DNA from 4 places in the Lysinibacillus sp. fls2-241-R2A-57 genome. Region 2 is predicted to be linked to each of the others. Evidence: riboswitches for the same ligand, from Rfam matches in the RefSeq annotation. Region 2 holds a riboswitch; each other region holds the start of a gene.

Region 1 (3,158 bases), on a different contig from region 2:
ATGGGAAGCCCACTTCCAAGAAAAGCAGTTAGTGCAGCGGAGAACGTACAGCCTGTACCATGTGTATTTTTTGTTGCAATACGAGTGGACTGCATGGAAAATGATTGACCATCTTGCAAAAATACATAGTCAATAGCATAATATTTATCGGCTAAATGACCGCCTTTAATAATGACACATTGAACGCCCATTTGTAAGAAGATGTAAGCCACGTCCTGAATATCTGCCAACGTTTTAATTTTTCTTCCAGAAAGTGTTTCAGCTTCAGGTATGTTCGGTGTTACGATTGTTGCTAAAGGAAGTAAATACCTACGTATTGCAACAATTGCTTCTTGCTGTAATAAGCTTTCGCCACCTTTTGCAATCATGACTGGATCGACAATTAGTGGAATATTTACTTCGGCTAAAATATGTGCGATTGATTGAATTATTTCGGAAGAAAATAGCATTCCTGTTTTAATAGCACTAATTGAAAAATCCTCGATTAGTGCTTTAAGTTGTTTTTCAACAAAGCTAACTTCAATTGGTAAGACATCCGATACACCAAGTGTGTTCTGGGCAGTTAAAGCTGTAATAACAGACGTTCCAAACACCTTTAATTCCTGAAATGTTTTTAAATCAGCTTGTATGCCCGCACCGCCACCACTATCTGAACCAGCAATTGTCGTTACAATATGCATCATTCTTCACCATCCTTGGAAAGACGATGTAGTTCATTCAATATTGTTATTTGAAAATCGCCAATGTAATGAGTCGCAGAAGCGGCTTGTTCTGCCACTTTTTTATAAAGCGATAAAGTATCGACCAATTGGTAATATGGTTCATTCCCTGCGGTGTAGGCGGCGCAACAAATAGCACTTAATAAGCAGCCAGTTCCAGTGACTTCTGTCATTTGAGAATTTCCACCTGTAACCCATTGATGCTGTTTGCCATCAGTAATAAAATCCTTTTCACCGGTCACAATAACAATACAATTGTAGAGTTGAGCTATTTGTTTTGCCTCAACTTCTAATGAAATTGAACCAGTACCACTATCTACGCCTTTTTGTTGCCAGTCTACATTGGCAATCGCTGCAAGCTCTCCGATATTACAACGAATTGCTGCAAATTTTATTTCCGCCAATAATTGCTGTACCGTCTGTTTACGGTAAGAAGTTGCACCTGCAGCAACAGGATCTAAAACAACGGGAATGCCCTGAGCATTTGCCTTTTTTCCTGCAAGTAGCATTGATTCTTTCATCTGTTCATTAAGGGTACCGATATTTAACAATAAGCCTGAAGCAATAGCGACCATTTCTTCAACTTCATGACTGTCATCAGCCATGACTGGCGAAGCGCCTATTGCTAATAAGCCATTTGCTTGGAAATTTGCCACAACATAATTGGTAATGCAATGAATCAGTGGATTTTGTTTACGGATATTTTGAATAATCAATTTAAGTCCTCCTCTAATGGATGGACGTAAGCATGCAAAAAAGGCCCTTTTTCGTGCAGAAAAAAACACGTAAAAAGAGCCTTTCATCAATGAATTAGATGTGAATTGCTCCCTACGTCAGTATTAACTAACAGGTTCAAAGGGTCAGGTTTTACCTTCTCAACTCTAAATGAGTCCCCCTGCAATCTTGCTTTTAGTTGACCAAAATGTACCATATTTTTCTTTAGTGTTCAATAGAGAGTTTTTTTGAACTAAGACGTGACTGATGCCATATAGCAGAGCATGATAGTTGTCATGACTTTTTAAAATTGAGTGCCTTTCATTGAAAATGATAAAAATTGAGTTTTATAATGAGCATAGCAAAAGGGGGCATTTGCCATGAAACGACAAGATTTAATCGCACCAGAGTGGTATAACATTTCAGAGGAAATCGAAAAATATGCACAGGATTCTACAAAAAATGCATTGATCGTTTATAACGAAAATGAGGAAATTCAATACATTACATATGCTAGTTTACTTGAAAAGGCGAATCAGGCAGCACATGTATTTACATCTTATGGTTTAACAAAAGATGATGTTATTTTAGTCATGGTACCAAGATCAGTTGAAGCGTATATCGTTTATCTTGCGGCCTTAAAGGCGGGGCTAACGATTATACCAAGCTCAGAGATGTTGAGAACTAAAGATATTGAATATCGAATCAATCATGCTAATGCAAAAGGCGTTGTTGCATTTGAGCCTTATGTTGAACAATTTGATGCTGTTCAAAATTCACAAGGCATACAGAAATTTGTCATTGGCCATGCACATGAATCATGGCAGCCGTTGCTTGAAAAAATGCAAAGCCAACCAACAACCTACATAAGTTCTACACCTACTAGAAGTACTGACATTGCATTTTTAGCCTATACGAGTGGTACAACAGGCAATCCAAAAGCAGCCGTACATACACATAGCTGGGGTTATGCACATTTACGAACAACTGCACCGAATTGGTTAGGTGTTCAAGAAGGTGACATAGTTTGGGCTACAGCAGCTCCAGGCTGGCAAAAATGGATTTGGAGTCCGTTTCTCGCTACATTAGGAAGTGGTGCAACAGCATTTGTCTACAAAGGTCACTTTGATGCGACAACATACCTCACGCTGCTTGAAAAATTCCATATTAATATTCTGTGCTGTACACCAACCGAATATCGATTTATGGCAGCACTTGAAAATTTACAAGATTTCAATTTAAGTGCAATTCGTCAAGCCGTGTCAGCAGGCGAGCCTTTAAATAGTGAAGTGATAAAAGTATTTTCGGAGGTCTTGAATTTACAAGTGCGAGATGGTTATGGACAAACAGAAAATACGTTACTTGTTGGTACAATGGTAGGAATGAAGGCTAGAATTGGCTCAATGGGTAAACCTACTCCGGGAAATACTGTTGAAATTATCGATGATTTTGGAAATCCAGTTGCAATTGGAGAAGTTGGAGATATTGCTGTACACCGTGAAACACCCGCGTTATTTAAAAAATATTTAAATGATCTAGAACGTACAAATTTACAATTTAGAGGCAATTGGTATATTACCGGAGATCGTGCATATAAAGATGAAGATGGTTATTTTTGGTTTGAAGGACGCGGAGATGATATCATTATTTCGTCTGGCTATACGATAGGACCATTTGAAGTAGAAGATGCATTATTGAAGCATTCAGCAGTTAAAGAAACTGCAG
Region 2 (3,158 bases):
CTGTTGTCAGCGGCCCTAAAGTATAGAAAGGAGCCTCTTTACACAGCTCTAACTGCTTGTCCATATTTTCTTTAATAAGATGCATTGGTACATGCCCTGGCCCTTCTACCATCACCTGTACATCATGCTTCCAGGCAATTTGCGTTAATTCCCCTAGCGTTTCTAGCTCCGCAAACTGTGCCTCATCATTAGCATCTGCAATAGAACCAGGACGCAAACCGTCACCTAAAGAGAAGGCAACATCATAGGTTTTCATAATTTCGCAGATTTCTTCAAAATGTGTATATAAGAAGCTCTCTTGGTGGTGGAATAAACACCACTGCGCCATAATCGAGCCTCCACGGGACACTATGCCCGTTACACGATTAGCTGTTAATGGCACATAGCGTAGTAGTACCCCTGCATGAATCGTGAAGTAATCAACACCTTGTTCGGCCTGCTCAATCAACGTATCACGATACACTTCCCACGTTAAATCCTCTGCCACACCATTTACTTTTTCAAGCGCTTGATAGATTGGCACTGTCCCTACTGGCACTGCGGCATTACGAATAATCCATTCACGTGTCGTATGAATATGCTTTCCAGTCGATAAATCCATAATGTTATCAGCACCCCAGCGTGTAGCCCATGTCATTTTTTCTACCTCTTCCGCAATTGAGGATGACACCGCTGAGTTTCCAATATTGGCATTAATTTTCACGTGGAAGTTACGTCCAATAATCATTGGCTCGGCTTCAGGGTGATTAATATTAGAAGGCAAAATAGCACGACCTGCCGCAATTTCTGAGCGCACGAATTCAGGGTCTATATTTTCGCGAATCGCTACAAATTCCATTTCTGGAGTAATTATTCCCTTTCGCGCATAGTGAAGCTGTGTTACATTTCTACCTTTCTTAGCACGCAGAGGTTTTCTAGATAAATCAGGAAAAACATTTTCTTTAATACGTGGATCATCAGCATTACGGAAACCGTTATCCTCTGGCTTAATAGTACGACCTTCGTATTCCTCGACGTCCCCCCGTTCTTTGATCCATGCACTACGTAAAGCTGGCAATCCTTTCGTAATGTCTACTTTATATGCAGGATCAGTATACGGGCCACTCGTATCATAAACACGAACCGGCGCATTTTCCTCTTCACCAAAGCTTCCTGTCGTAGGACTTAAAGCAATTTCACGCATTGGTACTAAAATATCTGGTCGAGATCCTTCTACGTAAACTTTTTTACTTCCTTCAAAACTAGACATAATCGTAATATTCTTGTCGCTAACTGTTGTCATAAACTACTTCGCTCCCTTTTATATTTATATAAGGACCGAATCTAGCTCACCCCAACAAAAACAAAAGCCGAATCCAAAAAATTTTTGGATCCGGCTAAGAATGTAAAGGTATAGTTATCGCAAATAACATAGAGTGCAATAATGGTTAACTTTCCCACGCTGGTATGAGCCAGATCAGGTCCAAAGGGTCAAGAAACCTCAATGCGTTTCCCTCTCAGCCTGACTCATCAGACTCCCCTAGTTAGTACTTATTAAGTTTGATGCTAGTGTAGCAGATATTGCTAAGAGATGGAAGCTTCATTTGATAATTTTTGGCACACTCATCAAGTGTCATATGAAAGCTTTGAAGATTTATCGGAACGATTTCAGTTTTTACTCACTAGGTAAACAACAGCTCCGCTACATAAATCACAATCGTCACTGTAATACAGCTTACAATCGTTGAAAATAAAACTGTTTGTGCAGCAGTTGCCGATTCTACGTCATATTCTAATGCCAAACTAGAGCTATTTCGCGACGTTGGGAAAGAACTAGCTATAAAAAGAGATTGTGCCACGACACCATCTAAACCAAGTGTAAAAATGATAAGTAATGCTACGGCTGGCCCTATGATTAGTCGTGTAAAACAACTAATAAATACCGTCTTATTGAACATCGATTTGATTTCAAGCTGTGATAGCTGGGCCCCTAATGTTATTAACGCCACAGCGATAAAGCCATCTGCCACATGGTCTATCGGAATTTTTATAAACTGCGGGATAGCGATATCAAAAAAGTTCAGCGCTACACCAATAATAAGCGCATGAATAATAGGCATTTTGAGGAAATCCTTCACAATGGACATGCCCGATTTCGTTGAAGAAATTAAATTGTATAAGCCGTATGTATAGGTCGTCATATTTTGAAATATCACAAGAATGACCTGAATCGCTACTCCAATCGGTTGCGTCACGAAAATCATTTGCGCGACCGGAATACCATAGTTGCCTGAATTAATAAGGACAACACTATTTTTAAACACTGCCGCCTCTGTTTTTACTAAACCAAGTCCCTTTGCTATAAAGTGACTAAGCACCATTTGACTGCCGATAAAGAGTAAAATAAATAACGCAACTTGTCCAAGTACCGACAGCTCGATACTCGTTTCATATAAATTCACAAAAACAGCGGCTGGCATGAAGCAATATGTAATAAGCTGAGATAGCGCTTTTAAATTAAAGCGAAATTTCTTTTGTAAAACAGCACCAAGTACTAGAAGCACTAAAATAGGAGCTACAATTTGGAAGAAAATCATACCGAGATACATCATATCGATGTCCCCCTTTCCTCTCCTATAGTAGTGCTGTTTTTATGCTCGGTCAATGCACCTCAACGTTAACCTAGCAGAAATGTACAACACGTTTTTATTAGAAAATGCTGCAACAAGAAAGACTGCCTCATATATCAGGCAGTCTTTCATACAAATCATTATTTAACATTAAGCAAGCTTAAATCGATTAACGACCGCTTGTAGTTCCTTTGAAATCTCATTCATACTATTGATGGATTCTGCAACCTTTTGTAGTTCCGCTTGTTGATCAATAGCAGATGCACTTACCTGTTCTGCAGATGCAGCGGTTTCCTCAGAAATAGCAGAGATACTCTGAATCGCCATAATCGCTTGATTTTTATGCTCTAACATGTGAGAAAGCATAGACATTAACTCATTAATCGACGTTTCGATAGAACTAGAAAGCTCGCTATTGTCTTTAAACGCAATCTCCGTGCTTTGTACAGACTCATTTTGAGCTTGCATTAAGCCTGCGTTTGAAGCAATGACAGCAACTGTATGCTGAGAGTTTTCAAGAATACTACCTACTGTTCGCTTAATGATCTC
Region 3 (3,158 bases), on a different contig from region 2:
GAAGAAAAAGAGCAATTGAAAGGCATATTGACAAAAGTATATGAAAATCGTGCACAGGAAAAGTAAAATCATTAACGATGATGCCAAAATAAAAGGAGATGAAAGCTATGTCTCAATATCCTACGATTGAAAGAGACCCTAAATATTGGATTGGCGTGGTATCTCTCAATCATGTTCAAAAAGGGGTTGAGGGAGGATTCGGCCAGTTATGCCACGGTAAAGAAAGACCTTTGAAACGAATGCAAAAAGGAGATTGGATCATTTATTATTCTCCTAAAAAAAGTCTAGATGGTAACGAGCCTGTAAGAGCATTTACCGCAATTGGAAGAATAAAAGACGAGCGAATATACGAGTTCCAAATGGCAGAAAATTTTATTCCTTTTAGAAGAGATATAGACTTTTATAAAGAGGCAAAGGCTGTACCGATAAAAAGGATCTTAGATTATTTAGAATTTGTAGAAGATAAATCGAAATATGGTTATAAATTCAGATTTGGTCATTTTGAAATAAGCAAAAAAGACTTTTTACTAATTGCTCATGAAATGGGATTACCGTTGAAGTATGGATGAATTTAGTTGGATAAAAAACGTTACTTTCTTAATGAATTGCCATTAAGAAGTAACGTTTTTATATTGCAACCAATCATTATTTAAGCAGAGTGTTAAGGTTAGTTACAAATACTGTTTTACGCAAATTGCTAGCAATGACAATGCCTAAGACAGCACCAATAGTACTTGAAGTTAAAAAGGCTGGCATGAAAAATAAAGCAGCAACGGATGTCCCCATTAATAAGTGTGCGTAAGGTACTGCAATGAGTGAGGCAATAATACCTGTCCCGAATATTTCACCGACACCTGCTAGCCACTGCTTGCCGCTGTATTTATAGGCTAGAGCTGCACATAAAGCACCAATGACACTGCCGGGTATAGCTAATAATGAGCCTGTGCCTGTTAAAATACGAATAATTGCTGTGACAAAGGCGACCATAACAGTAGGCACTGGTCCAAGAATGATAGCGCCAATAACATTAATGGCATGCTGTACAGGGTAGGCACGTGCAATTCCCGTTGGTATTGAGACAAAGCTAGAACCTGCTACGGCAATAGCTACTAGTAAGGCCATGATTGTTAATTTTCGAATTGACATAATTTCCACTCCTTTAAAATATGAATTTAATCGTTAATAACGGTAAATTTGGTGTTCCGCCGGTAAACTAGGGAGTTCCGCCGCTAAAACAGAGAAAAGCGCCGGTAAATCAGAGAAATCCGCCGCTAAAACAGAGAAATCCGCCGCTAAAAGGGTGAGAAGCGCCGGTAAACTAGTGAGATCCGCCGCTAAAACAGAGAAAAGCGCCGGTAAATCAGAGAATTCCGCCGCTAAAAGGGTGAGAAGCGCCGGTAAACTAGTGAATTCCGCCGGTAAAGCAGAGAAAAGCGCCGGTAAATCAGTGAGATCCGCCGCTAAAACAGAGAAAAGCGCCGGTAAACCAGAGAAATCCGCCGCTAAAACAGTAAAAAGCGCCGGTAAATCAGAGAAATCCGCCGCTAAAAGGGTGAGAAGCGCCGGTAAATCAGAGAATTCCGCCACTAAAACTGTGAAAAGCGCCGGTAAAGCAGTGAAATCCGCCGCTAAAACAGAGAAAAGCGCCGGTAAACAAAAAAATTCCACCGCTACAGCGTAAAAAACCCGACAACAATATAAAACCTAAAAAGGCCGCTCCCTAAAAACATAGGAAGCGGCCTTGCATTTACATAGTAAAAAGCAAGTGTCGCCACTTCCCTCCGCTAGTGTGAACTAGATCAGGTTCAAAGGGTCCGTATATGACAATATACGTCTCAGCCTTTTAAAGACTCCCCTAGTGGTAATAATGGGTTTAACTCTTTAATTTTCTAATAATAATGTAGTAAAGACAGCCTGTTTTCCTTGATATACAAGGAGTTTTAACAGGAGAAATTAATCATAGTTACTTAACATTTTAGCACACTTGAAAGAATGGAGCTAGAACTCCTACATACTCAAGGGATGGTCTAAAAGTGTCACGCTCAAAAAATAGAGAGACATCTTTCAAGTGAAGAACTGAGTTGAAGCGCAATCAAAAGTTCAGTATGTACGGAGCTTACAGAGTACGACGACCAACTTATGAAGAGATTTGTAGGGGTTTTATCATGTGATGAATAATCTGTCGCCTTTTTATGTATTAAGTCTCTCCGTTTCGTGTGCATTATCACTATACAGTATTGTTGGAGGAAATGTGTAGATATATAATGAGATATGCACCGCGATACTAACTAAAGGAAAACCAAAACCATGAATACTAAACAAACCAATACGAATCGTTTAAAATTCATGCCTTTTCAGATGACGAGGGATATTTTAAGGGTGTGGAAGTATGCGTACCGTCCTTTTCTTTTATTTGAATTGGTATACAAACTGCTAACGATAAGTGTATTTATCCCGTTATTATCCATAATTTTTAACAAATTACTGGCTGTTGGGGGCTTCCAAGCGGCCGCCAATCATGACCTTCTGCGCTTCTTGTTCAGCAAATATGGCCTACTTAGTGTACTGGTAATGGTGCCAATTGCCATAATGCTCATTTACACAGAGTTTACTGTGCTCTTCTATATTGCCTATTATGGGATTCAAGAGAAGCGCGCACGAATCCGCCCCGTATTGTTCAAGGCAATCTCTAGCTTACCAGGTTTATGGCGCGTCGGAGTTTTTGGACTTGCTCTCTATTTATTGCTCCTGTTCCCGCTACTTGATGTCAACATCAGCGGAACACTATTGCCGAATATGACGGTTCCGAACTTTATTACGGGCGAGCTGATGAAGACAACCTTCGGAACGATCGTTCTTGTTATCGTTGGACTGCTTATCCTGGCATTGAACTTAATCTGTATCTATGCTCTGCCGATTATGGTATTGGAAGGCAAGTATCAATTCTGGAACGCCGTTCGCGAGAGCAAGCAATTGTTCTGGCGTAGTAAGTGGTCATTAGTTAGAGCTGTGTTTGAATGGGCATTAATCTTCCTGTTGCTGTTCATTCTACTTATCTGTCTAATCAGCCTAATCGTGTTTCTCCTTCCTAGTGGAGATGGCGATTCCAGATTAATGATTACTATTGGCATCACGCTGAGCTTTGGTTTGTATATCGC
Region 4 (3,158 bases), on a different contig from region 2:
ATCTTATCATTCATTTTTTCGATGATTTGTAATAAAGTCGATAGCTCACCCTCCATTGTCGTTTCTAATGGATGAACTTCATATTTCACCCCTGATGCGTCTATAACGGCAATCGCTGCATCGACAAATGGAATAACATCTTCATATTTTTCAGTTTTCGGGATAATTTGTACACTAATTAATGAGTTTGCCATGTTATTTTGTCTCCTTTTTCGGTAAAAAGTCATTTGTAAATGCTTGTTCTGCGTTAAATTCGCCCTCTAAAACTTTGTTGTCGGCCATCCATTTTGCGTAGTTCTCCCAGACAGTTAGCTTTTGCTCGCCCCATTGCGCCGCATCGTCTTGATACTTATCTGCTAGCCATTCCTGACTTTTATGCACAAGGTCTTTATCTAAGTCAGGTACCTCTTTTAATAAAATATCAGCCGCCTCACTCGGATGACTTATCGCATATTCATAGCCCTTTGCTGCAGCAGCGACAAACGCTTTGACTGTATCTGGATCATCCTTAATCATTTTTTCATTTGTAGCAAGTACAGGTGTGTAATAATCTAACTGATCACTATAATCTGTTAAATAAAGCATGTTCAATTTTTCACCACGAAGTTCTGCTTCAATCCCTGTCCATGCATAATAAATCCAGGCAAAATCAATATCTTTTTTCATCATTGTGAAGAAATCCAAATCACCTGCATTGACAATATCTAACTTATTAATATCCGCATTTTCTGTTTGCATAAGTGATTGTAGGACAGCCTTTTCAAGTGGTGCACCCCAGCCACCATATGTTTTACCTTCAAAATCCTTCGGTGACGTAATCCCTTTAGATGCAGTGGATGCAAAGCCAGAAGTATTATGTTGAATAATCGCTGCAATCGATACTAAAGGTACATCCTGCACACGTGCCTGTGTAATCCCTTCTTGGTAGCTTACGCCAAACTGAGCCTTACCAGACGCCACTAGTTGATCTGCACCCGTTTCGCCAGGTAATAAAATTTCAACATCTAAGCCCTGTTCTTTAAAGTAGCCAAGTTTTTCCGCTACATATAAACCTGTATGATTTGTATTCGGTGTCCAATCTAGCACGACCGATACCTTTTTTAATGCATTCGCATCGTTTTTATCCTTTGTCTCCTCTTTTTTGCTACAACCCACTAATGTTAAAAGTGTAGCCATCAGAATCAATAACCATTTTTTCATGTTTAATCCTCCCAGTAAGTAATGTGAAAGTGTTCATGAATGAATGTTTCCACCAGAAGAAAGCGTATTCACAATTAGTATGTACCCAAGGCTTGCACATACAACAAAAACATAAAAAAAACGCCCAGGATTCCTCCCAGACGTTTTACAATCAGTATCAAAAACTTTCTTTTTTTTGAATAGATGTTCCCTACGCTGGTACGAGCCAAATCAGGTTCAAAGGGTCAGCGTCTATCGGACACAATCTCAGCTGGCAACTACCAGCCCCCCTACATTCTTTCCATATGAACTTTTCGTGATTATTATACCCATATCTATCTGTAAATGACAAGGGTCTCTTTCATGTTAAAGCATTATATTGTCATATCATTTCAAAAAGCAATGTCAAACATAGCCCTTATTCCAAAATAAACTTTATAGTTAAGTGTATACATTTATGATCACTCATTCGTTGTATAAGAGTAAGGAGGATCAGCAATGAAAAAAGAAAATGAACTAACCTCCTATCTAATCCATTTAGGAGAGGAAGTGTTCAATCTATTACTAGCGAAAGGAGCCAAAAAAGAAGATGCAGAAGATATTATTCAAACCACCTATTACAAAATATACATGCTATTAGATAGCCTAACAGAAAACAATATACGTCCTTGGTTTTTTAGGGTATCGCTCAATCAATATATTGACTTAAAAAGGAAAAAGGAGCAGAAAAACATTTACATCACCGAGGAAATATACTCTAAGCTCCAACACACCGATTATAATTTTGAGACGTTGCTAAATAAGGATGAGATTTTCTATTTGTTAAAAGACATTAAAAAAGAATATAAAGAAATATTCTTTTTAAAGTATTACTATGATTTGTCATATGAAGAAATTGCTATTTTGTTGGATATTCAAGTAGATAGCGTCAAGCAAAAATTATATCGTGCACGTAAATGTATTCACTCAAAAATAGGAGGTAAACTTTGATGGAAACTTCGTTAAATAACGCTTTAAAAAAGGCTAAACGAAAACAGTTACTAAAAATTATCATCACTTCAATTGTTGTCATATTAATTCTCTTACCTGTTTTTTATAAAACTGGTTCCTTTTTTGCAGCGAAAAGTTCTCAAAGACTTAAAGAACAGCTTTTTTTACATAATGACATTGCAGAACCTAATATTCAAATCGACTCTCAAGTCACGGTGAGTAATTCATCAATGTTTGGTGGAAATATCATTACAAACCGTTCTAAGAATATTAATGGTTATATGGTTCCATGGAGCACACTTACTAGTTCATTCGGTTGGTTCCGAGGCAATGTTGATAATAACGAGTTAGTACCAGGATTTTATTGGTCTGATTCAGAGTACTATGAATACGATAAACAGACAAAGACTAAATCTGCGACATTTTATCATCCATCTATTCAAAAATACTTTGACGATGTACCAAACGAACTAAGCGAAATTTCGCAAATGGAGAATCACGTTGCAGAAGTTGCCGTTTCTTTCAATAAACCTTATACATTAAATGAAATACAAGAAAAAATTCCTAGCAATTTAAACATCGTATGGTTGTATATGGCATCACCAATTGTTGATGAAAGTACAGGACCTGCTGGTTTAGAGGTTTATGGCTTTGATCCGGCAGATTCACCGAAAAAATCCTACGATGGCTTTATTGATTCACTTAAAACATATGATGCTAATGAAAATAACGAAACAATTCAGGAGTTTTTAAATTCAAATAAAAATAAACGGTTTGATGAAGTGAAAATTTTAGGGGTAATGCTCACTGGCAAAGCAAATAATTTTAAAGCCTTAGAGAATCAAGATTTTATCCGTGGTGCCTCAGTAGGAGCCACTGCACAAATCGTTCCTTATATTAAACCTGAAAAATAACGTGATTAGAAATCAAAACCTTAAAAAGCGCGAGAAATCAATTTTAAAATGTTGATTTCTCGCGCTTCTCTAATG

What was found. Region 2 has a riboswitch for thiamine pyrophosphate ahead of thiC (phosphomethylpyrimidine synthase ThiC). Riboswitches for the same ligand answer to the same signal wherever they lie in the genome.
Region 1: another riboswitch for thiamine pyrophosphate. It lies ahead of thiM (hydroxyethylthiazole kinase); the one in region 2 lies ahead of thiC (phosphomethylpyrimidine synthase ThiC).
Region 3: another riboswitch for thiamine pyrophosphate. It lies ahead of QRN68_RS13730 (hypothetical protein); the one in region 2 lies ahead of thiC (phosphomethylpyrimidine synthase ThiC).
Region 4: another riboswitch for thiamine pyrophosphate. It lies ahead of QRN68_RS03245 (ABC transporter substrate-binding protein); the one in region 2 lies ahead of thiC (phosphomethylpyrimidine synthase ThiC).

What each region holds. Positions count from the first base shown of each region.
Region 1 is NZ_JARVRU010000021.1:40,451-43,608, forward strand. It holds gene thiD (bifunctional hydroxymethylpyrimidine kinase/phosphomethylpyrimidine kinase) at 1-680, opposite strand, end outside; gene thiM (hydroxyethylthiazole kinase) at 680-1,435, opposite strand; TPP riboswitch at 1,528-1,626, opposite strand; gene mbcS (acyl-CoA synthetase MbcS) at 1,814-3,158, shown strand, end outside.
Region 2 is NZ_JARVRU010000044.1:12,380-15,537, reverse strand. It holds gene thiC (phosphomethylpyrimidine synthase ThiC) at 1-1,282, opposite strand, end outside; TPP riboswitch at 1,417-1,531, opposite strand; gene QRN68_RS09575 (AEC family transporter) at 1,662-2,591, opposite strand; gene QRN68_RS09570 (methyl-accepting chemotaxis protein) at 2,760-3,158, opposite strand, start outside.
Region 3 is NZ_JARVRU010000080.1:12,811-15,968, forward strand. It holds gene QRN68_RS13715 (MarR family winged helix-turn-helix transcriptional regulator) at 1-66, shown strand, start outside; gene QRN68_RS13720 (EVE domain-containing protein) at 108-569, shown strand; gene thiW (energy coupling factor transporter S component ThiW) at 646-1,146, opposite strand; gene QRN68_RS13730 (hypothetical protein) at 1,180-1,668, opposite strand; TPP riboswitch at 1,760-1,867, opposite strand; gene QRN68_RS13735 (glycerophosphodiester phosphodiesterase) at 2,308-3,158, shown strand, end outside.
Region 4 is NZ_JARVRU010000016.1:61,619-64,776, forward strand. It holds gene QRN68_RS03240 (thiamine-binding protein) at 1-194, opposite strand, end outside; gene QRN68_RS03245 (ABC transporter substrate-binding protein) at 196-1,200, opposite strand; TPP riboswitch at 1,371-1,481, opposite strand; gene QRN68_RS03250 (RNA polymerase sigma factor) at 1,678-2,169, shown strand; gene QRN68_RS03255 (sigma factor regulator N-terminal domain-containing protein) at 2,169-3,083, shown strand.